2 regions of the Bradyrhizobium sp. 2TAF24 genome follow, and region 1 is predicted to be linked to the other one. Evidence: predicted binding sites of a transcription regulator. Region 1 holds the regulator's gene; the other holds the start of a gene.

Evidence for each region. Region 1 encodes LexA, which represses DNA repair genes until DNA is damaged. Its sites were predicted from a motif close to TGTTCNNNNTGTGTTCNG; they were not measured.
Region 2: the regulator LexA is predicted to act here: its motif matches at 9,060-9,077, upstream of AB4Z37_RS14840 (ImuA family protein).

What each region holds. Positions count from the first base shown of each region.
Region 1 covers NZ_JBFRFW010000016.1:80,128-92,142, reverse strand. The annotation lists gene AB4Z37_RS23805 (SurA N-terminal domain-containing protein) at 1-1,780, shown strand, start outside; gene trpD (anthranilate phosphoribosyltransferase) at 1,785-2,798, shown strand; gene trpC (indole-3-glycerol phosphate synthase TrpC) at 2,807-3,625, shown strand; gene moaC (cyclic pyranopterin monophosphate synthase MoaC) at 3,637-4,134, shown strand; gene AB4Z37_RS23785 (molybdopterin molybdotransferase MoeA) at 4,263-5,474, shown strand; gene lexA (transcriptional repressor LexA) at 5,627-6,328, shown strand; gene AB4Z37_RS23775 (hypothetical protein) at 6,336-6,530, opposite strand; gene AB4Z37_RS23770 (hypothetical protein) at 6,531-6,863, opposite strand; gene AB4Z37_RS23765 (ComEC/Rec2 family competence protein) at 7,371-9,638, opposite strand; gene AB4Z37_RS23760 (glutamine--tRNA ligase/YqeY domain fusion protein) at 9,746-11,428, opposite strand; gene gltX (glutamate--tRNA ligase) at 11,700-12,015, shown strand, end outside.
Region 2 covers NZ_JBFRFW010000008.1:181,816-193,830, forward strand. The annotation lists gene AB4Z37_RS14815 (enoyl-CoA hydratase) at 1-554, shown strand, start outside; gene AB4Z37_RS14820 (acetyl-CoA hydrolase/transferase C-terminal domain-containing protein) at 603-2,465, opposite strand; gene AB4Z37_RS14825 (SDR family oxidoreductase) at 2,502-3,203, opposite strand; gene AB4Z37_RS14830 (error-prone DNA polymerase) at 3,371-6,709, opposite strand; gene AB4Z37_RS14835 (Y-family DNA polymerase) at 6,706-8,307, opposite strand; gene AB4Z37_RS14840 (ImuA family protein) at 8,201-8,995, opposite strand; gene AB4Z37_RS14845 (putative DNA modification/repair radical SAM protein) at 9,157-10,398, shown strand; gene AB4Z37_RS14850 (UdgX family uracil-DNA binding protein) at 10,411-11,850, shown strand; gene AB4Z37_RS14855 (M20 aminoacylase family protein) at 11,851-12,015, opposite strand, start outside.

The sequences.
Region 1 (12,015 bases):
GTCCAAACTCGCAACGATCGGCGGCGTCGAAATCTCGACCGAGCAGTTCCGCCAGCTCTATAACGACAAGCTGCAACAGATCAGCCGCCAGTTCGGCCGTCCGCTGACCTCGGAGCAGGCTCGCGCCTTCGGCCTCGACCGCCAGCTGCTGCAGCAGACCATCGCGGAGACTGCCCTCGACGAGGGCGCCCGGCGCATGGGCCTTGGCCAGTCCGACGCCGAGATCATCCGCAGCATCCACAACGACCCCAACTTCAAGGGCGCCACCGGCAGCTTCGACCCGGCCCGATTCGCCCAGATCATCCGCCAGTTCGGCTATTCCGAGCAGCGCTACATCGCCGAGCAGCGCAAGGTGTCGCTGCGCCGGCAGATCGCCGCGACCTACAACGCCGACCTCGAGCCGGCCAAGACCCAGCTCGACGTGCTGAACCGCTATCAGAACGAACAGCGCACGGTCGACTTCCTGCGCCTTTCCGCGGCACAGGTCGGCGCCATCGAGGCGCCCTCGCCCGAGGCGCTGGCGAGCTATTTCGAGGAACACAAAGCCGCGTTCCGTGCGCCCGAATACCGCAAGATCGCCGTCGTGATCGCAACGCCGGATGAGCTCGCCAAGTGGACGGCGGTGTCCGACGAGGACGCGAGGAAAGCCTATTCGGAGCGGCTCGACAGCCTGTCGACCCCGGAGAAGCGGCAGGTGTCGCAGATCGTGTTCCCGAACGCGGACGAAGCCAAGGCGGCGCGCGAGCGCATTGCCGGCGGCCTGTCGTTCGACGACCTCGCCAGGGAGCGCAAGCTCAGCGCCGCCGACGTCGATCTCGGCCTCGTGGCGAAGTCGGCCATCATCGACGCTGCGATCGCCGATGCCGCGTTCGCGCTCAAGGCCGACGAAGTCAGCCAGCCGGTGCAGGGCCGCTTCGGCGTCGCCCTCGTGAAGGTGAGCAAGGTCGAGCCCGGCACCACACCGAGCTACGAGCTGGTCGCCCCCAAGCTCAAGCGCGACCTCGCGCTCGATCAGGCCAAGGCTGCGATCAGCAATCTCTACAACAAGATGGAAGACGAGCGCGGCGGCGGCGCTGGCGTGGTCGAGGCGGCGCAGAAGGCCGGGCTGAAGGCGATCACCATCGACGCCGTCGACCGCTCCGGTCGCACGCCGAACGGCCAGCAGGTCCAGGGCCTGCCCCAGGGCTTCGACCTCGTGAGCGCCGCCTTCGCCAGCAACGTCAATGTCGAGAACGATCCGCAGCAGTACAATGGCGGCTACCTCTGGTACGACGTGCTGGACGTCACGCCGTCGCGCGACCGGACGCTGGACGAGGTCAAGGCTGAGGTCGAGACCCGCTGGAAGGACGACCAGATCGCGAGCCGCCTGCGCGACAAGGCCAAGGACATGGTCGCCAAGCTCGAGGGCGGCGCGACCCTTGCCGATCAGGCCACGGCCTCCGGCGTCAAGGTGGAAACGTCGGCACCGCTGAAGCGCGATGCTCGCAGCGAGGGCGTGCCGGCCACGCTGGCCGAGGCCGCCTTCCGCACGGCCAAGGACGGCTATGGGCAGTCGCCGGGCGCCTCGTCGACGGAAATCATCGTGTATCGCGTCACCGCGATCGGCGTGCCGACCCTCGACCTCGCGGCCGATGACCTCAAGAAGATGAAGGACGGCCTGCGGCAGACGCTCGCCGACGAGCAGATCGGTCAATACATCGCTCGCCTCCAGACCGACCTGGGCGTCACCATCAATCAGACCGCGCTCGCAGTCGCGACCGGCGCAGCCAACAGCAACTGATCCCATGGACGATTTCAAAGCGATCATCGGCAAGGTGGCGACCGGCGCCACGCTGTCGCAGCAGGAAGCCGCCGTCGCCTTCGACCGCATGATGTCGGGTGAGGCCACCCCCTCGCAGATGGGCGGCCTGCTGATGGCACTGCGGGTGCGCGGCGAAACCGTCGAGGAGATCACCGGCGCGGTGTCGGCGATGCGCGCCAAGATGCTGCGGGTGAAGGCGCCGCCGGATGCGGTCGACGTGGTCGGCACCGGCGGCGACGGCTCCGGCTCGGTCAACGTCTCGACCTGCGCTTCCTTCATCGTCGCCGGCACCGGCACGCCTGTCGCCAAGCACGGCAACCGGGCACTGTCGTCGAAATCCGGCGCGGCCGACTGCCTCGCCGCGCTCGGCGTGCGCATCGACCTCACCCCTGATGACGTCGGCCGCTGCATCGCCGAGGCCGGCATCGGCTTCATGTTCGCGCCGACCCATCATCCGGCGACCAAGAACGTCAACCCGACCCGCACCGAGCTCGCCACACGCACCATCTTCAACCTGCTGGGACCGCTGTCGAACCCGGCCGGCGTCAAGCGCCAGCTGGTCGGCGTGTTCTCCCGCCAGTGGGTGCAGCCGCTGGCGCAGGTGCTCAAGAACCTCGGCTCCGATGCCGCCTGGGTGGTGCACGGCTCCGATGGCCTCGACGAGATCACCCTCACCGGCCCGACCTTCGTCGCCGCGCTCGAAGGCGGCGAGATCCGCACCTTCGAGATCACCCCCGAAGAGGTCGGGCTGTCTCGCGTCGAGCCTGGCGCGCTCAAGGGCGGCCAGGCCGAGGCCAACGCCGAGGCCCTGCAGGCGGTGCTCGACGGCAAGCCCGGCGCGTATCGCGACGTCGCGCTGCTCAATGCGGCGGCGACGCTGATGGTAGCCGGCCGCGCCAACACGCTGGCCGAAGGCGTCACGCTCGGGCAGCAGTCGCTCGATAGCGGGGCGGCGCTGCGCAAGCTCGAGCACCTCATCGCCGTTTCCAACGCGTGACGCCGCCGATGTCCGACATCCTGACAAAGATCGAGACCTACAAGCGCGAGGAAATCGCCGCCGCCAAGCGCGCCCGGCCGCTCGCCGAGGTGGAGGCAGCCGCCAAGGCCGCCCCTGCGCCACGCGGCTTCGCTGACGCGATCCGCCGCAAGCTCGCGCGCGGCGACTATGCCCTGATCGCCGAGGTCAAGAAGGCTTCGCCCTCCAAGGGCCTGATCCGCCCCGACTTCGATCCGCCGGCGCTCGCCCGCGCCTACGAGGCCGGCGGCGCCGCCTGCCTGTCGGTGCTCACCGACACGCCCTCGTTCCAGGGCCATCTCGACTTCATGGTGGCGGCGCGCGCCGCGACGCAATTGCCGGTGCTGCGCAAGGATTTCATGTTCGACACCTACCAGGTGGTCGAGGCGCGCGCCCATGGTGCCGACTGCATCCTGATCATCATGGCGGCGCTCGACGACGCGGCCGCGCGCGACATCGAGGACACAGCGCTCGCGCTCGGCATGGACGTGCTGCTCGAAGTCCACGACCGTGCCGAACTCGACCGTGCGCTCAAGCTGCGCTCGCCGCTGCTTGGCGTCAACAACCGCAACCTGCGCACCTTCGAGACGACGCTGGCGACCAGCGAGGCGCTCGCGCCGCTGATCCCGAACGACCGCATCGCCGTCGGCGAGAGCGGCATCTTCACGCCGTCGGACCTGTCGCGCCTCGCCCGCGTCGGCATGTCGACCTTCCTGGTCGGCGAAAGCCTGATGCGCCAGCAGGACGTCACCGCGGCGACACGCGCCCTGCTCGCGCGTGATGCCGCAGCTCGCGCCGCCGCTCACTGACGGTTGAAACGATGACCAACGCGCCCAAGGCCGGCCTCACGCACATCGACGCCAGGGGCGAGGCGCGCATGGTCGACGTATCCGACAAGCCGGCGACCGAGCGCCTCGCGGTCGCCGAAGGCTGTGTCGTGATGTCGAAGGACACACTCGATCTCGTGGTCTCCGGCCAGGCGAAGAAGGGCGACGTGCTCGGCACCGCGCGGATCGCCGGCATCATGGCGGCGAAGCGGACTTCAGAGCTCATTCCGCTGTGCCATCCGCTGGCGCTGTCGAAGGTCACCGTGGACATCGAACCGGACGCCGCGCTGCCGGGCTGCCGTGTTACTGCGACCGTCAAGGTGACGGGGCCGACCGGCGTCGAGATGGAAGCGCTGACGGCGGTTTCGGTTGCCTGCCTGACGATCTATGACATGATCAAGGCGGTCGAGCGGGGCGCGCGGATCGACGCCATCCGCTTGATCGAAAAGCAAGGCGGCAAGTCCGGGCATTACAAATCTGGCCAAGACTAGTTTGGTCACGACGAGTTCGGCCACGATCCGTTCAACCGGACCTGATCCGCGCCGGACCCGAAACTGGCGCGCCCGCAGCCCGATCAGATCGGCGGCAGTGGTCGCCTCACCCACGAGGGAGTTGAACGATGGCGCTGATGCCGGTTGCGGACGCGCTCGCGGCGGTGGTGTCCGGTGTCGAGCCGCTGCCCGAGGAAACCGTCACGCTCGACGACGCCTATCACCGCGTGCTGGCGCGCGATGTGGTTGCGCTGCGCACCCAGCCGCCGGCGGCGATGTCGGCCATGGACGGCTACGCCGTGCGTGCGGCGGATGCCGCGAGCGTGCCGGCGCGCCTGACCGTCACGGGCGAGATCGCCGCCGGACGGCCGTTCGCAGGTCAGTTGGGTCCGGGCGAGGCGCTGCGCATCTTCACCGGCGGCGTGGTGCCTGACGGGGCCGACGCCATCGTCATCCAGGAAGACACCGCACGCGACGGCGATACCGTCACCGTCCAGGAGGCTGCGGTGGCCGGCCGCCACATCCGCCCGGCCGGCGTCGACTTTCGCGAAGGCGACGTGCTGCTGCGCGCCGGGACCCGCCTCACCGACCGCGCCCTGTCGCTGGCGGCTTCCATGAACCACACCGCGCTGCCGGTGCGCCGCCGGCCGAAGGTCGCGCTGGTGGCGACCGGCGACGAACTGGTGATGCCCGGCGGCCAGCCCGGCCCCGGCCAGATCGTCTACTCCAACGGTTATGCGCTGCGCGCCCTGGTCCGCGCCGAGGGCGCCGACGTCCTCGACCTCGGCGTCGTCGGCGACACCATGGAGGCGACCCGCGCAGCGATCCGGCAGGCCCGTGACAGCGGCGCCGACGTGCTCGTCACCACCGGCGGCGCCTCGGTCGGCGACCATGACGTGGTCAAGCGCGCGCTCGACGCCGAAGGCGTCGACATCGCGTTCTGGAAGATCGCGCTGCGCCCCGGCAAGCCGATGATGCACGGCCGGCTCGGCGGCATGCGCCTGCTCGGCCTGCCGGGAAACCCGGTGTCGTCCTATGTCTGCGGCTTCCTGTTCGTCGTGCCGCTGCTGCGCGCCCTCGCCGGCCGCAGCGAGTTGCACACGCCGCTGGAACCGGCAGTGCTCGGTTCCGACCTGCCGGCCAACGACCAGCGCCAGGATTACCTGCGCGCCCGCCTCGAACTGCGCGCCGATGGCCCTCCCGTGGCCACGGCGGTGCGCCAGCAGGACAGCTCGCTCCTCGGCCACCTCGCGGCCGCCGGCGCCCTGATCGTGCGCCCGCCGTTCGCGCAAGCCGCCCCGGCGGGCTCGGCGTGCGTCATCCTTAAGCTTCCCCTGTAGGCCGCCGGTGTTTTGTTGACGTCAAATTAAGAGGTTGCGGAACACATATCGAACATATAGGGTCCGTTCATGATTTGTTTCGAGCGAGTCCTTACCGCCCGAGACGTCTGACGGTCAGCGTTCGCAGCACCGTATTTGGGGGATTGGTTAAGATGCTCACACGCAAGCAGTACGAACTTCTCCGCTTCATCAATGAGCGGCTGAAGGAAGCGGGCGTGCCGCCCTCATTCGACGAGATGAAGGATGCGCTCGACCTGCGCTCCAAGTCCGGCATCCACCGTCTGATCACAGCCCTGGAGGAGCGCGGCTTCATCCGCCGCCTGCCGAATCGCGCGCGCGCCATCGAAGTCATCAAGATGCCCGAGCAGGCCGCCTCCGGCGGCGGCGGCGCCCGCCGCGGCTTCACCCCCAGCGTGATCGAGGGCAACCTTGGCCGTGTCGTGCGTACCACCTCCGAGGATGAAGGCGGCCGTCCCGTCGCAATCCCGGTGATGGGCCGCATCGCCGCCGGCACGCCGATCGAGGCACTGCAGACCCGCAGCCACACCATCAACGTGCCGCCCGAGATGCTGGGCTCCGGCGAACACTATGCGCTGGAAGTACGCGGCGACTCGATGGTCGAGGCCGGCATCCTCGACGGCGACATGGCGCTGATCCAGCGCACCGAGAGCGCCGACACCGGCGACATTGTCGTCGCCCTGATCGACGAGGAAGAGGCGACGCTGAAACGCTTCCGCCGTCGCGGCGCCTCGATCGCGCTGGAGCCGGCCAACGCCGCCTATGAAGTGCGGATCCTGCCGCCCAACCGCGTGCGCATCCAGGGCAAGCTGATCAGCTTGTACCGTCGCTACTGAGGCCACCTCAGTCATCAGACTGGCGATCGGCCTCGACCGGCGTCGCATCGACGGGCCACCAAAGCCCGGCGCCGCCTATCAAATCCTTGTCGCTGAGCACCTCCAGCGACGGCGGCCAATCCCGCCCTTTCGGCTTCAGGGTCTCGACCGCAAGCGCCGGCCGCCACAGGCCGCCGACGTCAGCGGCCCAGTTCCCGATCAATCACATTTCTGGATTCTGTTGACGCTCCCAGCTAAGCGCCGTGAGGGGGACATGGAGATCTCTGAGAATCCGGCGAACAAGATGCGTGATGCGCTCCACGTCCCGCTGCCGGCTGTCGATATAGATCGTCGCGGTATCCTTGGGATGGCCACGATAATGGCGAACCGCAACTTCGATACCGTTGTCCAGCCTGAACGATGCTCCTTCAAAGTGGTCGAGATCATCGACCCCTTGCGTGATCTTGGCTCGTCCTGAAAGAATTTGATCAACCGGCAACGAAATGATCGCCTGCGGGATGACCTCGACGCTGAGACACTCGATTGGCTTGATCATTTGAGTCCAATCCAGTCACGGTTGGCCATTCACGAACCTCGACAGCGGGATTGCAGCACATGTCGTGCCATTCGCGTCTGTTCGTTGCAGCACCCCCGAAGTTCCAAGATACCATCTCGCTTCAAATGGGGTTCCAGACCCGGGGGTGGGACTGACCGGCGTGTCGAATTCAACACCCCGCTTCCCACTTGGCAAGCTACTCTTGTAGGCCTTAACCGCAGGTAAGCTGCTTTGGGCCGTATTCGATCCCGGCTTACCCCAAATTTCCATGGAACTTTGTTGGGCCTGCGCGTCAGCTACCGTTTGAGTCGGCGATTCCAAGCGATGAAGCGGTCCTGGCACGACTCAATCCCCCCACTGAGCGACACCCCGCCAGATACTGTGTTCCACCTGTAATTGTGTCAACGCCAGCCATGCGCGCATGACTGGTGCACTGAAACCTGCCGCGGAGCCGCGTGCGCACCCCACGGCAGGCTGATCAGCCTGTACCGCGGTGACTAACGCCCATCAGTCATCGGACTGGCGATCGGCATCGACCGGCGTCGCATCGACAGGCCGTCCTGCCGCAATCGGGCCGGCATTGTCCTCGCCAGCCACTTCCGGCGACCATGGGCGGTCACGCCCCGTCGGCTTCTGGGCGTCCGCAGCAAAGCCCACGTCGGTCCGCCGCAGGGCCAGCGCTCCGAAGCGACGGATCCGCGCCTGGTCGATCACCTGTGCCGCACAGCTCGGCGGCGGGCGGGCGCGCGAGACCATCAGGCTGGCCCGGACGCAATCGTCCGCCCAGCCGTCAGGCCGGATCGACAGCGCCACCAGGGCGCCGTCACGCAAGGCCGTGATGCACCCCGTCACGTCGCAGGAGACGCCCTCGCCGAGCGACGGATCGGTGGGGAGGCGGGCGTCCGCGTCCGCCGCGAGCCACTCCTTGAGCAGGAACGCGTCCTTGCCGAGCCGCATCAGGTGCAGCCGACCGTCTCTGCCCCGCACGGCAACATTCTGCCCGTCCGACGACACCAGCACGTCCGGCTGCGGCGTCACGAGCGCCCAGACTGTTGCCCCCACCATGACGGCCACGCCGCTCCAGCGCAGCGCCGTGCGGCACAGCGCCAGCACCAGCATCCCCGCTGTCGCCAGCAGCAGCGGCCCGGTGCCGAACGCCGCCATGCGCCCGATCGCCCCGGGCAGCGCCGTCACCCACTGCGCCACGAGGACCATCCAGGCGATCCCCACATCCATCAGCGACCAGAAGATGCCGTCGAGCCCGAACGGCATCGCCACCAGCCCGAGCAGGCCGGCCGGCATGACGAGCCCGGATACCACCGGCATCGCGGCGAGATTGGCGAGCACGCCATAGGGCGTGATGCGATGAAAATGGAATGCGGCATAGGGCGTGGTGGCGAGCCCTGCCACGAAGGAGGCAAACAGCAGCACCACCAGCTCGCGACCGCCCCACAGCGCCACCCGCGCGACAAGCGAGTTGTCGGCCGTCGCAAACAGCCGCGGCATGCCATGGGCGACCAGTGCCACCAGCCCCAGCGTCGCGGCGAACGACATCTGGAAGCTCGGATGCACCAGCGCCTCGGGTGCGACGACCAGCACCACCATCGCCGCGATCGCAAGCGTGCGGAAGGTGATGGCGCGACGATCGACCATGATCGCCAGCAGCACCACCGCCGTCATCAGGAAGGATCGCTGCGTCGCCACCTCCGAACCCGACAGCACGAGGTAGAACGCGGCTCCGAAGAGCGCGACGCCGGCCGCCCATTTCTTGATCGGATGGCTCGCCGAAAGCTGTGGGATCAGCGCCAGCAGCGCCCGCACGATGCCGAACACCGCACCGGCGACCACGGCCATATGGTAGCCGGAGATCGACAGCACATGGCCGAGCCCGGAAATGAACATCGCGTCGTTGACCGGCGTCGTGATCGCATCACGCCGCCCGGTCAGCAGCGCAGTGGCGATCGCCCGGGAGTCGCCGCTCAGTGTGGTGCCGATGCGTGCATCGATCGCATCGCGCATGCCCTGCAGCGCCGCGGCATAGCGTAGCCACAGCCCGCCGCCTTGCGGCGGCGCCTGCGTCACCTTGATCGCCCCCATGACGAATCCAGAGGCGCCGATCCCCTGGAAAAACAGGTCGCGCGCGAAATCGTAGGAGCCGGGCCGCAGCGGCGCGATCGGCGGCGACAGCCGCGCCTTGAGTTCGACGAAACTGCCGACGGCCGGTCCCGCTCCCTTGCGCACCGAGAGGCGGACGCGAGAGAGCGTCGTCTCATGCCGCGGCACCTCCATCTCGGTCACGCGCAGCACGAAACGATCGGTGCGCTCGCGCACCTCATAGGTTTCGACGAAGCCCTTGATGCTGAGGGCGGCCGTCGGCCGCGTCAGGACCGGATGGGCGACGCGCGCGGTCCTGATGGTCGCGTTGGCAAACCCCGCCGCGACCGCCGCCAGCATCACCATCAGCGGAAACACCGCATGGCGACGCAGCAGGATGCAGGCAATGGCGAGCGCGACAGCCGTCGCCACGGCGATCCACAGCACCGGCTCGTGATCCGCCGCGAAATAGATGGCGATGCCGGTTCCGAAGGCGACGGGAACCCAGGGCAGCAGCCGCCCGGGTCCGGCTTCGGCGCGAACGAGGTCGAGCAGGCGGCTGAGCCACGCCGTCCAGGGTGTGACGCCGGCGCCGATGCCGACGACCGCCGGCACGACCGGGCCGGTCGGCACCGGCCACGTTCGCGTGCGGCTGCGTCCCCTGCCCCCTTGCGGCGCCATGACCGTCCGCCGATCCCCAGACTGCCCGAGGAGGCGATGCTATCTCAGCAGCCGGCGCCCGCCAGCCGCATCTGGAGACGGCCGGCGATTTTTTCTCCGGACGGCGCTCAGCCAGCCCCGCCGCCCGCCACCTTGGCCCAGGTATCCTTGAGGCCCACCGTGCGGTTGAACACCAGCCTGCCCGGCGTCGAATCCCGGTCACGGACAAAATAGCCCTGGCGCTCGAACTGCACGGCGGCTTCGGAATTGTCGGTCGCCAGCGCCCGCTCGACCATGCAGCCCTGCAGCACCTCCAGGGAGTCCGGATTGAGCTGGGAGGTGAAGTTCGCCCCGTCCGGCGACGGATCGCTGAACAGCAGGTTGTAGAGCCGCACCTCGGCCGGCACCGCCTCGGCGGCGCTGACCCAGTGGATCGTCGCCTTGACCTTGCGGCCGTCCGGCGCATTGCCGCCGCGCGTCGCGGGATCGTAGGTGCAGCGCAGCTCCACCACCTCGCCGCTCGCGTCCTTGATCACCTCGCGGCAGGTGATGAAATAGCCATAGCGCAGCCGCACCTCACGGCCGGGCGCCAGACGGAAGAACTTCTTGGGCGGATCTTCCATGAAGTCGTCGCGCTCAATGTAGAGCTCGCGGCCGAAGGTGATGCGCCGCGCGCCCTGCGCGGCGTCGTCGGGATGGTTGACGGCCTCGACCTCCTCGGTCTGGCCTTCCGGATAATTCTCAATCACCACCTTGAACGGCCGTAGCACCGCCATGCGGCGCGGCGCGGTCTTGTTCAGCGTCTCGCGCACGGCGAAATCGAACATGCCGATGTCGACGGTGCTGTTGGCCTTGGCGACGCCAATGCGCTTGACGAACTCACGCAGCGCCGCCGCCGGCACGCCGCGCCGCCGCAGGCCGGCGAGCGTCGGCATCCGCGGATCGTCCCAGCCCGTGACGCGCCCGCTGCGCACGAGCTCCGTCAGCACCCGCTTCGACAGCAGCGTGTGGGTGACGTTGAGGCGGGCGAACTCATACTGCCGCGGCCGCGACGGCACCGGCAGGTTCTCCAGGCACCAGTCGTAGAGCGGCCGGTGATCCTCGAACTCCAGCGTGCAGATCGAGTGGGTGATGTGCTCGATGGCATCCGACTGGCCATGGGCGAAATCGTAGCTCGGATAGATGCTCCAGGCATCGCCGGTGCGCGGGTGGTGCGCATGCAGGATGCGGTACAGCACGGGGTCGCGCAGGTTGATGTTGCCGGAGGCCATGTCGATCCTGGCGCGCAGCACCCGCGCGCCGTTCGGGAACTCACCGGCGCGCATGCGCGCGAACAGGTCGAGGTTCTCGTCCACCGAACGATCGCGGTACGGGCTGTTGCGGCCGGGCTCGGTGAGCGTGCCGCGGCTGACGCGGATCTCCTCCTGGGACTGGTCGTCGACATAGGCCTTGCCGGCCCGGATCAGATCCTGCGCCCAGGCATAAAGCTGCTCGAAATAGTCGGACGCGAAGTGCAGGTGCGTGCCCCAGTCGAAGCCGAGCCAGCGCACATCATGCTCGATGGCATCGATGTATTCCTGCTCCTCCTTGGTCGGGTTGGTATCGTCGAACCGCAGGTGGCAGCGCCCGCCGAACTCCTCGGCGATGCCGAAGTTGAGGCAGATCGACTTGGCATGGCCGAGGTGCAGGTAGCCGTTGGGCTCCGGCGGGAAGCGCGTCACCACACTCCCGGTCTTTCCGGAAGCAAGGTCCGCAGCGACAATATCGCGGATGAAGTCGCGGCCGGCTTCAGATCCCGTTTCGTCCGTCATCGTATTCCTTTCAAGCTGGGACCTATGTGCCAAATCGGCGGCCCCGCGCCAAGTGCCGGGACCGCACGGCGCAGCCCGTGGCCGGGCCGGGGAACAGGCAGGCCCGAAGCACGCCGCACCCGGCGCGCCGGCGTCGCCCTGGGCGCGCGGCAGCTGCGTATTTCACGATTCGGGCGCGGAGTGGGGCAACCAGCATTCGCTGTGAGACAGGGGGGAACGGTTGTGGTACATGCCGCGAAACCCCGTCTCCCGAGATCGATTTATCGCCGAAATGACAGCTCCCATCGTTACCCGTTTTGCCCCCTCGCCGACCGGCTTCCTGCACATCGGCGGGGCACGCACCGCCCTGTTCAACTGGCTCTACGCCCGCGGGCGCGGCGGCAAGATGCTGCTGCGGATCGAGGACACCGATCGTGAACGCTCCACCGAGCCCGCGATCGCGGCGATCCTCGACGGCCTGAAGTGGCTGGGCATCGAATGGGACGGCGAGACGGTCTACCAGTTCGCCCGCGCGGCGCGGCACCGCGAGGTCGCCGAGCAGATGCTCGCCGCCGGCAGGGCCTATCGCTGCTACGCGACCACCGAGG
Region 2 (12,015 bases), on a different contig from region 1:
TCGTCGACATGTTCAACACCGACTTCCATTCCATTCGCGGCAGCCGCGTGGCGGAGTGTCGCAAGCCGACCATCGCCGCGGTCAGCGGCTACGCGCTCGGCGGCGGCTGCGAGCTCGCGATGATGTGCGACATCATCGTTGCGTCCGACACCGCCAAATTCGGCCAGCCCGAGATCACGCTCGGCACCATTCCGGGCATCGGCGGCACGCAGCGCCTGACCCGCGCCATCGGCAAGTCGAAGGCCATGGACCTCTGCCTTACCGGACGGATGATGGACGCTGCGGAAGCGGAGCGCTCAGGCCTTGTCAGCCGGATCTTCCCGGCGGACAAGCTGCTGGACGAAGCCATGGCCATGGCGGAGAAGATCGCGTCGATGTCGCAGCCGGCGGCCGCGATGGCCAAGAGCGCGGTCAACCGCGCGCTCGAAACTCCGCTCGCCGAAGGCATGAACGTCGAGCGCGACCTGTTCCACGCGACATTCGCGCTGGAAGATCGCTCCGAAGGCATGGCTGCCTTCATCGAGAAGCGTCCGGCGAAGTTCAGGAATCGCTGAGCACGCGCGATTGCGGCGCGCCACGAGGCGCGCCCATTCATGTCAGCATCAGGCCGCGCGGGTGCGCACGAGCGCCCCGCCGACCAGCACCCTGAAGACGCGATCGGCAAAGCTTTTCGGCTGGTCGAAGCCGAGGCGAGCAAGGCACGCCTTGTCGTCGGCCGTCGGCGCAGCCCCCAACAAGCCCTCCCGTGCGAGACCGAGCAAGGCGAGCGGCGATGCGGACGCCTCCTTCAGCAATTGCAGCGCCGGGATCAAGCGCTGCTCGACATCCGTGAAGTCGCTCCCGAACGGAAACATCGGCAGCAGCCCCGCCTCGCGCGCCGGCCTCAAGGCCGCCGCGATCCGCTCCGGCAGATTCGCGCGATGCGCGGCGGGGATTTCATAGGCGCGCGGCAACTTGCCGGCGTCCTTGGCCCGCGCCATCAGTTCCCCCTGGAAGCGGGAATCCGTCACCGCCAGCATCGCCGCGATGACGTCAGCGTCCGACTTGCCGCGGAGGTCGGCGACGCCGTACTCGGTGACGATCACGTCGCGCAGGTGGCGCGGAATGGTCTGGTGGCCGTAGGACCACAGGATATTCGAGATGGTTTTTCGCCCCGTGCCGCGCGTCGCCTCCAGTGTCAGGATCGAGCGCGCGCCCTCCAGCGCGAAGGCCTGCGCGACGAAATTGTACTGGCCGCCGACGCCGCTCACCACCTGGCCGTCGTCGAGCCCGTCGGAGATCACCGCGCCGAGCAGCGTCGCCATCATCGCGTTGTTGACGAAACGCGCGTCGATGCGCGCCCGGCGCTTCAACTCCTCGTCGCCATAGAGCTCGTTGGTGAACGACACTGGCATCATGCGGATGCGATCGAGGTCGGCAGGCGCCATCGCGCGCAGCGCGCGGTAGAACGCTTTCGGCCCGAGGAAAAATGCGGCGTGCAGCCGTGCGCCATCGGCCTCGCGCGTCAGGATGCCGGCCTCGATCAGCGCCAGGAACGCCTCGAAGAACATTTCGCTGACGCCGTAGAGCCCTTTGTCGAAGCGGCCGGTCTCGGGCGGCGGCGGCAGTCCCGGCGACAGCCGCGCTGCCAGCTCGCAAAACCGCTCCGGTGCGCGGTGGCGGACGATCAGGCTCTGCGCCAGCGCGTCGCCGACCTGGCCGATGCCGATCTGCAGGCTGCCGCCGTCACGCACGAGACCCGCGGCGTGCAGGCCGATGGCGTATTTGGTGTCGCTGACCGGCTCCGACGGCGGCGCGAACAGCGGGAATTCAGATGCAGGACCTTCCAGCACCGCATCGAACTGATCCGCCGCAAGGTCGCCCTCGCCCGGCATGAACGGCAGCTCGGAGTTGACCTGCGCGATCAGCTTCGGCAGTGCGCCGCCGCGGGCGCGCACGGCGCGCAGCACATCGAGCGTGGTGTCGGTGTTGCAACTCAGGCTATAGCGCGGAACGCCATCGACCACCCTCTTCGCCACCAGCTGCGCGATGACATTGAGGCCGCGCGCCTGCAGGTAGGACGCGGCATGGGTATAGTTGGTCGAGATGTAATTCTGCTGTGCCCGTGCGTTGCGCAGCCAGCGGCCGGCGAGAAAGAAGAACTCCAGCACCTCGATGTTCGGCGGCAGTGTACCGTCGTGCAGTGCGCGGGCATAGGCGAGATCCGGATAACCGCCGAACAGGCGGTCGATCACCGGGGTGATGAAGCGGCGCTCGATCTCGGTCGACGGCCGCGGTTTCTCCAGCGTCAGTGCGGCGAAGATGGTGAGATGAACGCTGCGGTCGGCGGCCGCGCGATCGAACAGCGCATTGACGACATGGTTCGCCTTGCCAAGCCCGAGCGGCAGGCCGACGACAAGACGGGGCCCGACATCACGGATGATCTCTTCCGCAAGAGCATCCGGATCAGAAAACATCTTCGGCATCGACAGGCTCGCAGTAGGCAACAGCAGGAGAAAACGTCAGGCGCCGGCGGCGCCGACCGTCATGCCGCCGCAGACATAGAGCACCTGGCCGGTGATGAAACCGCTGTCCTTGTGCAGGAAGAACGCGATCGCATTGGCGATGTCGTCGGGCGTTCCGAGCCGGCGCACCGGCACCGTCTCGATGATCGCTTTGGTGCGCGGGCTGTCCGGCGGGTTGGCGCGATCGAACAGCTCGGTCTTGATCGGCCCGGGGCCGATGGCGTTGGCGGTAATGCCGTGCTCGCCGAGCTCCAGCGCCCACACCTTGGCCATGCCCTGCAGCGCGGCCTTGGAGCCGGCATAGGCCGTGCGCAGCTCCTTGCCGAGCGCGGCGCGCGACGAGACATTGACGACGCGGCCGAATTTCGCCGCCTTCATGCCCGACAGCAGCGCTTGCAGGCATTGCATGGCGCAGCGGGCGTTGAGCTGCATCACCGCGTCGAAGTCTTCCAGTGTCTGCTCTGCCAGAGACGCCGGGCGCACCACGCCGACATTGTTCACCAGACGGGTGATCGGTCCGCCTTCCAGGGCCTGCGCCAGCGCCGCGGCGGTGGCCTGCGGATCGGACAGATCGGCGATCAGGCCATCGCCGACCCGGTCGATGCTGACGACCTCGTAGCCGTCGGCACGGCATCGCTCGACCGCCGCGCGGCCGATTCCCGATGCCCCACCCGTCACCAGAACGCGTTCTCGCGCCATCGTTTTTTTCTCCCGGCAGCGAATGTCAAATCCGCTCAGATGCGGCCAATGTCGCCATCGGGCATGGGGTGGTCAAGCGAATTGCGCACCTTCACGCGCATGGCTGCGTGCCTGCGGCGCACCACCACGCACAGCGCGGCGGCCGCCGGGCCGTGCTGTTGTTCCGGTCAGTGGAAATCGCGCGACGCCGGCAGAATGCGGACATTGCGGGGATGGCGGTGTTTCGGCGCCGGCAGGCTGGCGTCTTCGCGCTCCACGGCAAGCGGCGACCCCGGTGTCGCCGCAGCCGGCAGCAACGGCCGGCGCACCAGCGCATCGTTGGCGAGCCCCACCAGATCCTGCGAGCGATCGACCAGCCGCTCGGCCACGAGATGGGTCACGCCCTCCGCGCTCTGGATGCGCCCCTCGATCAGCACAAGGCGCGCGCCCATCACTTCCTTGCGGAAGCGCTCCATCGCCTTCGGCCACACCACGATATTGGCGATGCCGGTCTCGTCCTCGATGGTCAGGAACACGACGCCCTTGGCGCTGCCCGGCCGCTGACGCACCAGGATGACGCCGGCGATCGCGACCGCGGCCCCATTCGGTCGCGCCGTCGCTTCGCGGCAGGACAGCACGCGCTCGCGGGTGAAACGCTCTCGCAGGAACTGCATCGGATGTCCCTTCAGCGACAAGCGGATGGTCTGGTAATCAGCGACCACATGCTCCGACAGCGCCATGTCCGGCAGCGGCTGCGCCGCCTCGTCCGGCTGCTCGCGCGCGGTAGCCGCGGCGAACAACGGCAGCGGCACGTCATCCGGCAGGCGGCGCACCGCCCACAGCGCCGAACGGCGGTCGAGGCCGAGCGAGCGGAACGCATCGGCGTCGGCGAGCAGGATCAGCGCCCGCTTGGGCAGGCCGGTGTCGCGGGCAAAATCCTCCAGCGACGTGAACGGCCGGCGTGCGCGGGCCCGCGCGATCCGCATGTCCCAGGCATCCGCCTGCCGCGCCCGCATCGCCGCCTCGTTCTCGTCCCTGACATCGGGATCGAACACGTGGAAGCCATCGATCTGGCGGAAGCCGAGCCGGAGCGCATGATAGCGGCCGCAGCGATCCTCCAGCGTGTTCTGTCCTTCGCTGAACGACACGTCGATGTCGCGGACCACGACGCCGTTCTTGCGGGCGTCGCTGACGATCTGCGCCGGCGCATAGAAACCCATCGGCTGGGAGTTGAGCAGGCCGCAGGCGAACGCGTCGGGATGGAAATGCTTCAGCCAGGACGACACGTAGACCAGTTGCGCGAAGCTCGCGGCATGGCTTTCCGGAAAACCATATTCGCCAAATCCCTTGATCTGGTTGAAGCAGTTTTCGGCGAACTCCTTGGGATAGCCGCGCGCGGTCAGATTGCCGATCATCTTCTGTTCGAAGGTATGGATCGTGCCCATGTGACGGAACGTGGCCATGGCGCGACGCAACTGATTGGCCTCGTCCGGCGTGAACCTGGCCGCCTCGATGGCGATCCGCATCGCCTGTTCCTGGAACAGCGGCACGCCAAGGGTGCGCCCTAGCACTTTTTCCAATTCATCTGCCGGGCCATGCTCGGGCGACGGCGATGGATACACCACCTTTTCGATGCCATTTCGCCGCTTGAGATAGGGATGCACCATGTTGCCCTGGATCGGCCCCGGCCGCACGATGGCGACCTCGATCACGAGGTCATAGAATTTCTGCGGCCGCAATCGCGGAAGCATGTTCATCTGGGCGCGGCTCTCGACCTGGAATACGCCAAGAGATTCGCCGCGCGACAGCATGTCGTAGACAGGTTTCTCTTCGGGTGGGATCGTCGCCAGTTCCCAGCGCTTTCCCTTGTGATCGTCGATGAGATCGAAGCACTTGCGGATGCAGGTCAGCATGCCCAGCGCCAGAACGTCGACCTTCATCATGTTCAGCGCATCGATGTCGTCCTTGTCCCACTCGATGAAGGTGCGGTCGTCCATCGCGGCATTGCCGATCGGCACATAGGTGTCGAGCCGGTCCTGGGTCAGCACGAAACCACCGACATGCTGCGACAGGTGCCGGGGAAAGGTGATCAGTTCGCCGGCGAGTTCGACCGCGCGCCGGATCATCGGATTGGCGGGATCAAGACCGGCCTGCCTGATCTGCATGTCGCTGAGGCCGTCGCCCCAGCTGCCCCACACCGTGTCGGCGAGGGCCGCGGTGACGTCTTCGGTCAACCCCAGCGCCTTGCCGACATCGCGGATGGCGCTGCGCGGCCGGTAATGGATCACGGTAGCGACGATCGCGGCGCGGTGACGGCCATAGCGGTTGAAGACATACTGCATCACCTCTTCGCGCCGCGAGTGCTCGAAATCGACATCGATGTCCGGCGGTTCGCTGCGCTCCTGCGACAGGAATCGCTCGAACAGCAGGTCGACCTTGGTCGGATCGACCGAGGTGATGCCGAGCACGTAGCACACCGCCGAATTGGCGGCCGACCCTCGCCCCTGGCACAGAATATTCTGCGACCGCGCGTAGCGCACGATGTCGTGGACGGTCAGGAAGTAGTGCGCGTAGTCAAGGGTCGCGATCAGCGCCAGTTCCTTGTCGATGGTTTTTTGCACCTTCGGCTCGATGCCGCCGGGATAGCGCTGCGCAATGCCGTCCCGCACCAGGTCCTGCAGATGCTGTTGCGCCGTCTTGCCCGGCGGGATCGGCTCGTCGGGATACTGGTACTTCAACTCGCTGAGCGAGAAGGTGATGCGATCGGCAAAACGCAGGGTCTCGGCGACGGCATCCGGCAGGTCACGAAACAGCCGCGCCATCTCCGCCGCCGGCTTGAGATGCCGCTCGGCATTGGCCGCGAGCCGCCGGCCGACCGCCTCGATGGTGGTCTTCTCGCGCACGCAAGTCAGCACGTCCTGCAGCGGGCGGCGGCCGGGATCGTGGTACAGCACCTCGTTGGTGGCGAGCAGCGGCACATGGGCGATCGCGGCAATGTGCTGCAACTGGGCCAGCCGCCGCCGGTCGTCGCCGCGATACAGCAGGCTCGCGGCAAGCCAGACGCCATCGGCGCCGCTGGCGCGCAATGTCGCCAGCAAGGCCCGGGCCGCCGCAGCGTCGAAACGATGCGGCAAAGCCAGCACCAGCAACTGCCCCTCGGCAAAATCCAGCAGGTCCGGCAGCGCGAGATGACATTCGCCCTTGCCGGCGGAGAGCTTGCCCCGGCTGAGCAGCCGGCAGAGCCGGCCATAGGCGGCGCGGTCGCGCGGATAGACCAGGATATCGGGCGTGCCATCCATGAAGACCAGCCGCGCGCCGACCAGGAGTTTCGGCTTGTGCGTGACCTCGTGGTTGTCGAGTTCGCTGTAGGCGCGCACCACGCCGGCAAGCGTGTTGCGGTCGGCAAGGCCGATCGCCGGCAGGCGCAGACGGCTCGCCTCATGGACATATTCCTGTGGATGCGAGCCGCCCTGCAGGAACGAGAAATTGGTGGTGATGCCGATCTCGGCGTAGGCGGGGACGCTCATGCGAACAATCCATGCATGAACCACTGCGGCGAGACAGCCTTGCCGTCGGCATCGTGCGTCTCGCCGTAGAGACCGTCACGGTAGAGCCAGAAGCGAAGGCCGGATTCATCTTCGACACGAAAATAATCCCGTGTCGGCAGCGCCTCGTCCTGCCGCCACCACTCCATGGCGATGCGCTCCGGCCCTTCCACATGCACCACCGCATGGGTGGCGCGCCGCCACTTGAAGCGCGCCGGTGGCCCGTCCGGCACCTCGGCGATGGCTTCCACCGGTTCGGGGGCCTCGAACAGCCGCAGCGGCCGCAGTGGCGGCTCGGCCGCGATGCGTGCCGGCCATGTCGCTGCCCCTGCGGCGTCCAGGCGATGCTGGGCCGGCACGGCGATCTCCGCACGCTCGGGGATGTGCGTGTCCTGCGGCAGATGCACGACGACACGATGGCCGCCGATGCGCGCGGCAATGCGGTCGACCAGCGCCGACAATTCATCCGCATCATGGGCGTGGGCGTCGAGGTCGCGCTGCTCCTGCACCACCGTCTCGACATGGCTCGCCGACAGCCGGATCAGGTCAAAGCCGAAACCGGGATCGAGCGGATCGGCGAGCGCGGCGATGCGCTCGCGAAACAGCCGCTCGACCACCGCCGTCCGGGTGATGGGACGTCCGGCCTCGACCGCGAGCGTGCGCACAGCGCCGTCGGTGCGGAAGAACGCCGCCGTCAGCCGGCGCGCGCCCTTGCCATGACGCTCCATGGTCGTCACCAGCATGCGCGCCAGCGCATCGAGCGTGCCCATGATCGCCACGTCTGACGCCACCGGTTCGGGAAAACGTTTCTCCGCCATGTAGTCGGGCAGCGGGTGGCGCGGCGAGATCGGCGCGTCGCTGCGCCCCAGCGCCTGCTGCAGCGTCGCGGTGAAGGCAGCGCCGAAGCGGGCCGTGATCTCGTGCGGCGCGCGCGAGGCGACATCGCCGATGGTCTTGAGGCCGGCGCGGCGCAGGCCGCGCGTCACCGCATCATCCGCGCCGAGTGCATAGACCGGCAGGGGATGAACCGCGGCGGCCTCCTCGCCCGGCGCCACCACACGTCCGCGCCCGGCAAGCGCCACCGCTCGGGCACAGGCCGGCGTGCCGGCGATCGCCGCGCTGATAGCGAAGCCCTGCCGGGCGAGCGCGGCACACAGCGTGTCGATCAGCGCCGTTTCCCCGCCAAACAGGTGGGCGCAACCGGAGACGTCGAGCAGCAGCCCGTGCGGCGGATCGAATGCCACGAGGGGCGTGAAGCGGTCGCACCAGTCGGCGATGGCACCGAGCGCTTGCGCATCGGCCGCCTCGTCGGCGTCGAACACCTGCAGGTCCGGACAGATGGCGCGAGCATTCGCCAGCGGCTGTCCGATCTCAAGACCGCAGGCCGTCGCGACCTCGTCGAGCGCGGTGATCACCAGGGCATTGACCACCTTGCCGACCACCACCCACGGGACGGACGGCGACGGCGCGACGTCAGCCGGCGCGGCGGTGCGCGACAGCCGGCGGCGCAGGCGGTCGATAGGAAGGCGTGGCAGCCGCAGGCTGAGAATGCGCCGACGGTTCACGGAAAAGGCACTCATCACACATCCATTCCATGATCCACTGGCCGGTCTGGCCATGACGATTGCGAACCAGTGCGACGTCGAGCTGCGGCGCCCCCCATGCGTCCCAAGGGGATCGCGTGCGCGAGCGCGCCGAACGAACGATCCAGCGCGTCTCCGCGGTGTTCGCCACCGGCACGGCCGCGGTTCGCAGCACCAGGCAGGTGATGCCCGACGCCTGCGCCGCCAGCGTCAGCTTGCGGCTCGCCACGCTGTCGAACTGGCGCGCGCCGCCCCACACATCGAGCACCACGGCCCCGAGCGCGGAACAGGCGAGCGCATCGGCGGTGACGCGCAGCGCCATGTCGATATCGGTGGCCTGCACCATCACAATACGGCGCGGATCGAGCCCGAGCTCGGCGAGCCCGCCCATCGACAGCGCACCGGTTTCTCCCGGGCCAAAATCCTGCCGCACCCACAACAGCGGACGCGACATCGCGCAGCGCCAGGCGAGGCCGGCGGCGAACGCGGTGGCGGATGCGGTCTGACGGGTCTCCGGCGCAAACACCTCGTGCAACGCACTGCGCACGACCCCGCCTTGCAGCGTCGCATCCGCCCCGCGATGGCCGAGTTCGACGCGCGCCACCGCATGGCGCGTCTCGCCCGCCTCGAGGCGTTCGATCGCTCCACGCAAGGTCGCAAGCGTGCTCGTGCGCGCGCCGCTCATGCGCCGCTCCTGAAAACTCTGGCCTGACATCATTCGCCTGGATTGAACGAATGACCGCGCCATTTGTTCATGATACGTTCCAGTGAAGCAAAGCCGGCTGCCGGAGTCAATGCGACTTTTCCCGATGCTATTTTCCTGAATAAAAACAGAGACCTGATCGAATGGACGTGCGACGCAAGCTCGAAATCCTGGCCGATGCCGCCAAGTACGATGCCTCCTGTGCCTCCAGCGGCACCGAGGCGCGGGACTCCTCCGACGGCAAGGGCCTCGGCTCGACCGCCCCCGGCATGGGCATCTGCCATTCCTATGCGCCGGATGGGCGCTGCATCTCGCTGCTGAAAGTGCTGCTGACCAACGCCTGCAGCTTCGACTGCCTCTACTGCGTCAACCGCGCCTCCAGCAACGTGCCGCGCGCCCGCTTCACCGTGGACGAGGTGGTGAAGCTGACCATCGCCTTCTATCGCCGCAACTACATCGAGGGCCTGTTCCTGTCGTCGGGCATCATCCGCAGCCCCGACTACACCATGGAGCAGGTGGTGCGGGTCGCGCGCAGCCTGCGCGAGGACCATCACTTCCGCGGCTACATCCATCTCAAGACCATCCCCGACGCCGACGAGCGGCTGATCACCGAGGCCGGCAAATATGCCGACCGCCTCAGCATCAACATCGAGGTCCCGACCGAAACCAGTCTCGCGACGCTCGCTCCCGAAAAGGACGTGCGCGCCATCCGCCGCACCATGGGACGGCTGCGCCTCAAGCTGGACGAAGCCCGCGAAGGCAGGAGCCACCGCGGCAAGACGGCGCCGCGCTTCGCCCCGGCGGGCCAGAGCACCCAGATGATCGTCGGTGCCGACGCCGCCAGCGACAGGACCATCCTGCAGACCAGCGTCAACCTCTATGGCTCGTACAATCTCAAGCGCGTCTACTATTCCGCCTTCAGCCCGATCCCCGACGCCAGCCGGGCGCTGCCGCTGCAGGCACCGCCGCTGGTGCGCGAGCACAGGCTCTACCAGGCCGACTGGCTGCTGCGCTTCTACGGTTTCGACCTCGCCGAGCTGACGAGCCCGCTCGAAGACGACATGCTGCCGCTCGACATCGATCCGAAGCTCGCCTACGCGCTGCGCCACCGCGATCGTTTTCCGGTCGACGTCAACCGCGCCAGCCGCGAGGAGCTGCTGCGCGTGCCCGGCTTCGGCACGCGCACCGTCGCCAGCATCCTCGACGCCCGCCGCCTGACACGGCTGCGCGTCGCCGATCTCGCACGGCTGCATGTGCCGCGACGCAAGGCGCTGCCATTCATCACGCTCGCCGATCACACGCCCGCGCCGACCCAGCTCGACGACAACCGCCTGCGCGAGCGCCTGCGGCCGCCCGCCGCACAGCTTGGTTTCGTGTTCGAGTGAGGAGGCCCGACCATGCATCATATCCTGCTTGCCAGCGACACCGATTTCGAAGGCTGGCGCACGGCGGCGCGTGCATTGCTGCGCGCCGACGTGGCGCCGGCAGACATCGCCTGGGATGTCGAGGGCCGCGCGGCCGTGCTGTTCGCGCCGACGCCGCTGCCACAGCCGGACGGCGATTCCGCCGCCGTGCATGTTCCCGCAGCCTTCATGAATCTGGCGCGCAGCGCCATTCTCAACCGCGAGCCGCAGCGTTTTGCCCTGCTCTACCGTCTGCTGTGGCGCCTGCGCGCCGAACCCGAGTTGATGCGCCTCGCCACCGACGAGGATGTCATGCGGATCGGCAGCCTTGCCCGCGACGTCCATCGCGATGAACACAAGATGCAGGCCTTCGTCCGCTTCCGCGAGATCGGCCGCGAACGCGAGTCGCGCTACGTCGCCTGGTTCGAACCGGCGCATTACATCGTCGAGGCGACCGCGCCATTCTTCGCGCAGCGTTTCGCCGACATGGCCTGGTCGATCCTCACCCCCGACCGCTGCGCCCACTGGGACGGCTCCCACACCGTGTTCACCGAAGGCGCGACGAAGGCCGACGCGCCGGCCGGCGATCCGCTGGAAACCGTCTGGCGCACTTACTACGCCAGCATCTTCAATCCGGCACGGCTCAAGGTCCGGGCGATGAAGGCGGAGATGCCGGTGAAGTACTGGCGGAACCTGCCGGAGGCTTCGCTGATTGACCCGCTGATCCGAAAAGCCGGTCAGCGGACGCAGGACATGGTTGCCCAGCCGCCGACCGCGCCGCACGGATCACCGCAGCGAAAGGAAGCCGTGATGGACAAGGTTCCGGCGACCAGTGACGCGCTGGCGCATCTGCGCCACGAGGTGATGGCCTGCCGCGCCTGCCACCTGTGGCAGGATGCGACCCAGACCGTGTTCGGCGAAGGCCCGTCCCACGCGCCGGTGATGCTGGTCGGCGAGCAGCCCGGCGACAAGGAGGATCTCGCGGGCCGGCCGTTCGTCGGCCCGGCCGGACAGATGCTCGACCGCGCGCTCGCGGAGGCCGGCATCGACCGCGACAAGGTCTATGTCACCAATGCGGTGAAGCACTTCAAGTTCGTGCCCCGCGGCAAGATCCGCCTGCACCAGAAGCCGAACGCCGGCGAGATCAAGGCGTGCCGCCCGTGGTACGTGCGCGAGCGCGCGCTGGTGAAGCCGACCCTGGTGGTCGCGCTGGGGGCGACGGCGGCCCACTGCGTGTTCGGCAAGGCGACGCCGATCGGCAAGAGCTGCGGCCGGCTGATCGATCTCGACGACGGCGCGCAGGCGATCGTCACCGTGCATCCGTCCTATCTGCTGCGGCTGCCCGATGACAACGAGAAGGCCGCGCAATACGCGGCCTTCGTCGCAGATCTCAAACTGGTCGCGAGGGCGCTGCGTCAGGCGGACGCCGCCTGATCAGGCCGGCAGCGTGCCCTCGACCAGCTTCACCCAGTACGACGAGCCGTGCACGATCGCTTCGTCGTTGAAGTTGTAGGCGGGGTGATGCAGGCCGGCGCTGTCGCCATTGCCCATGAAGATGAAGGCGCCGGGGCGCGCCTCCAGCATGTAGGCGAAGTCTTC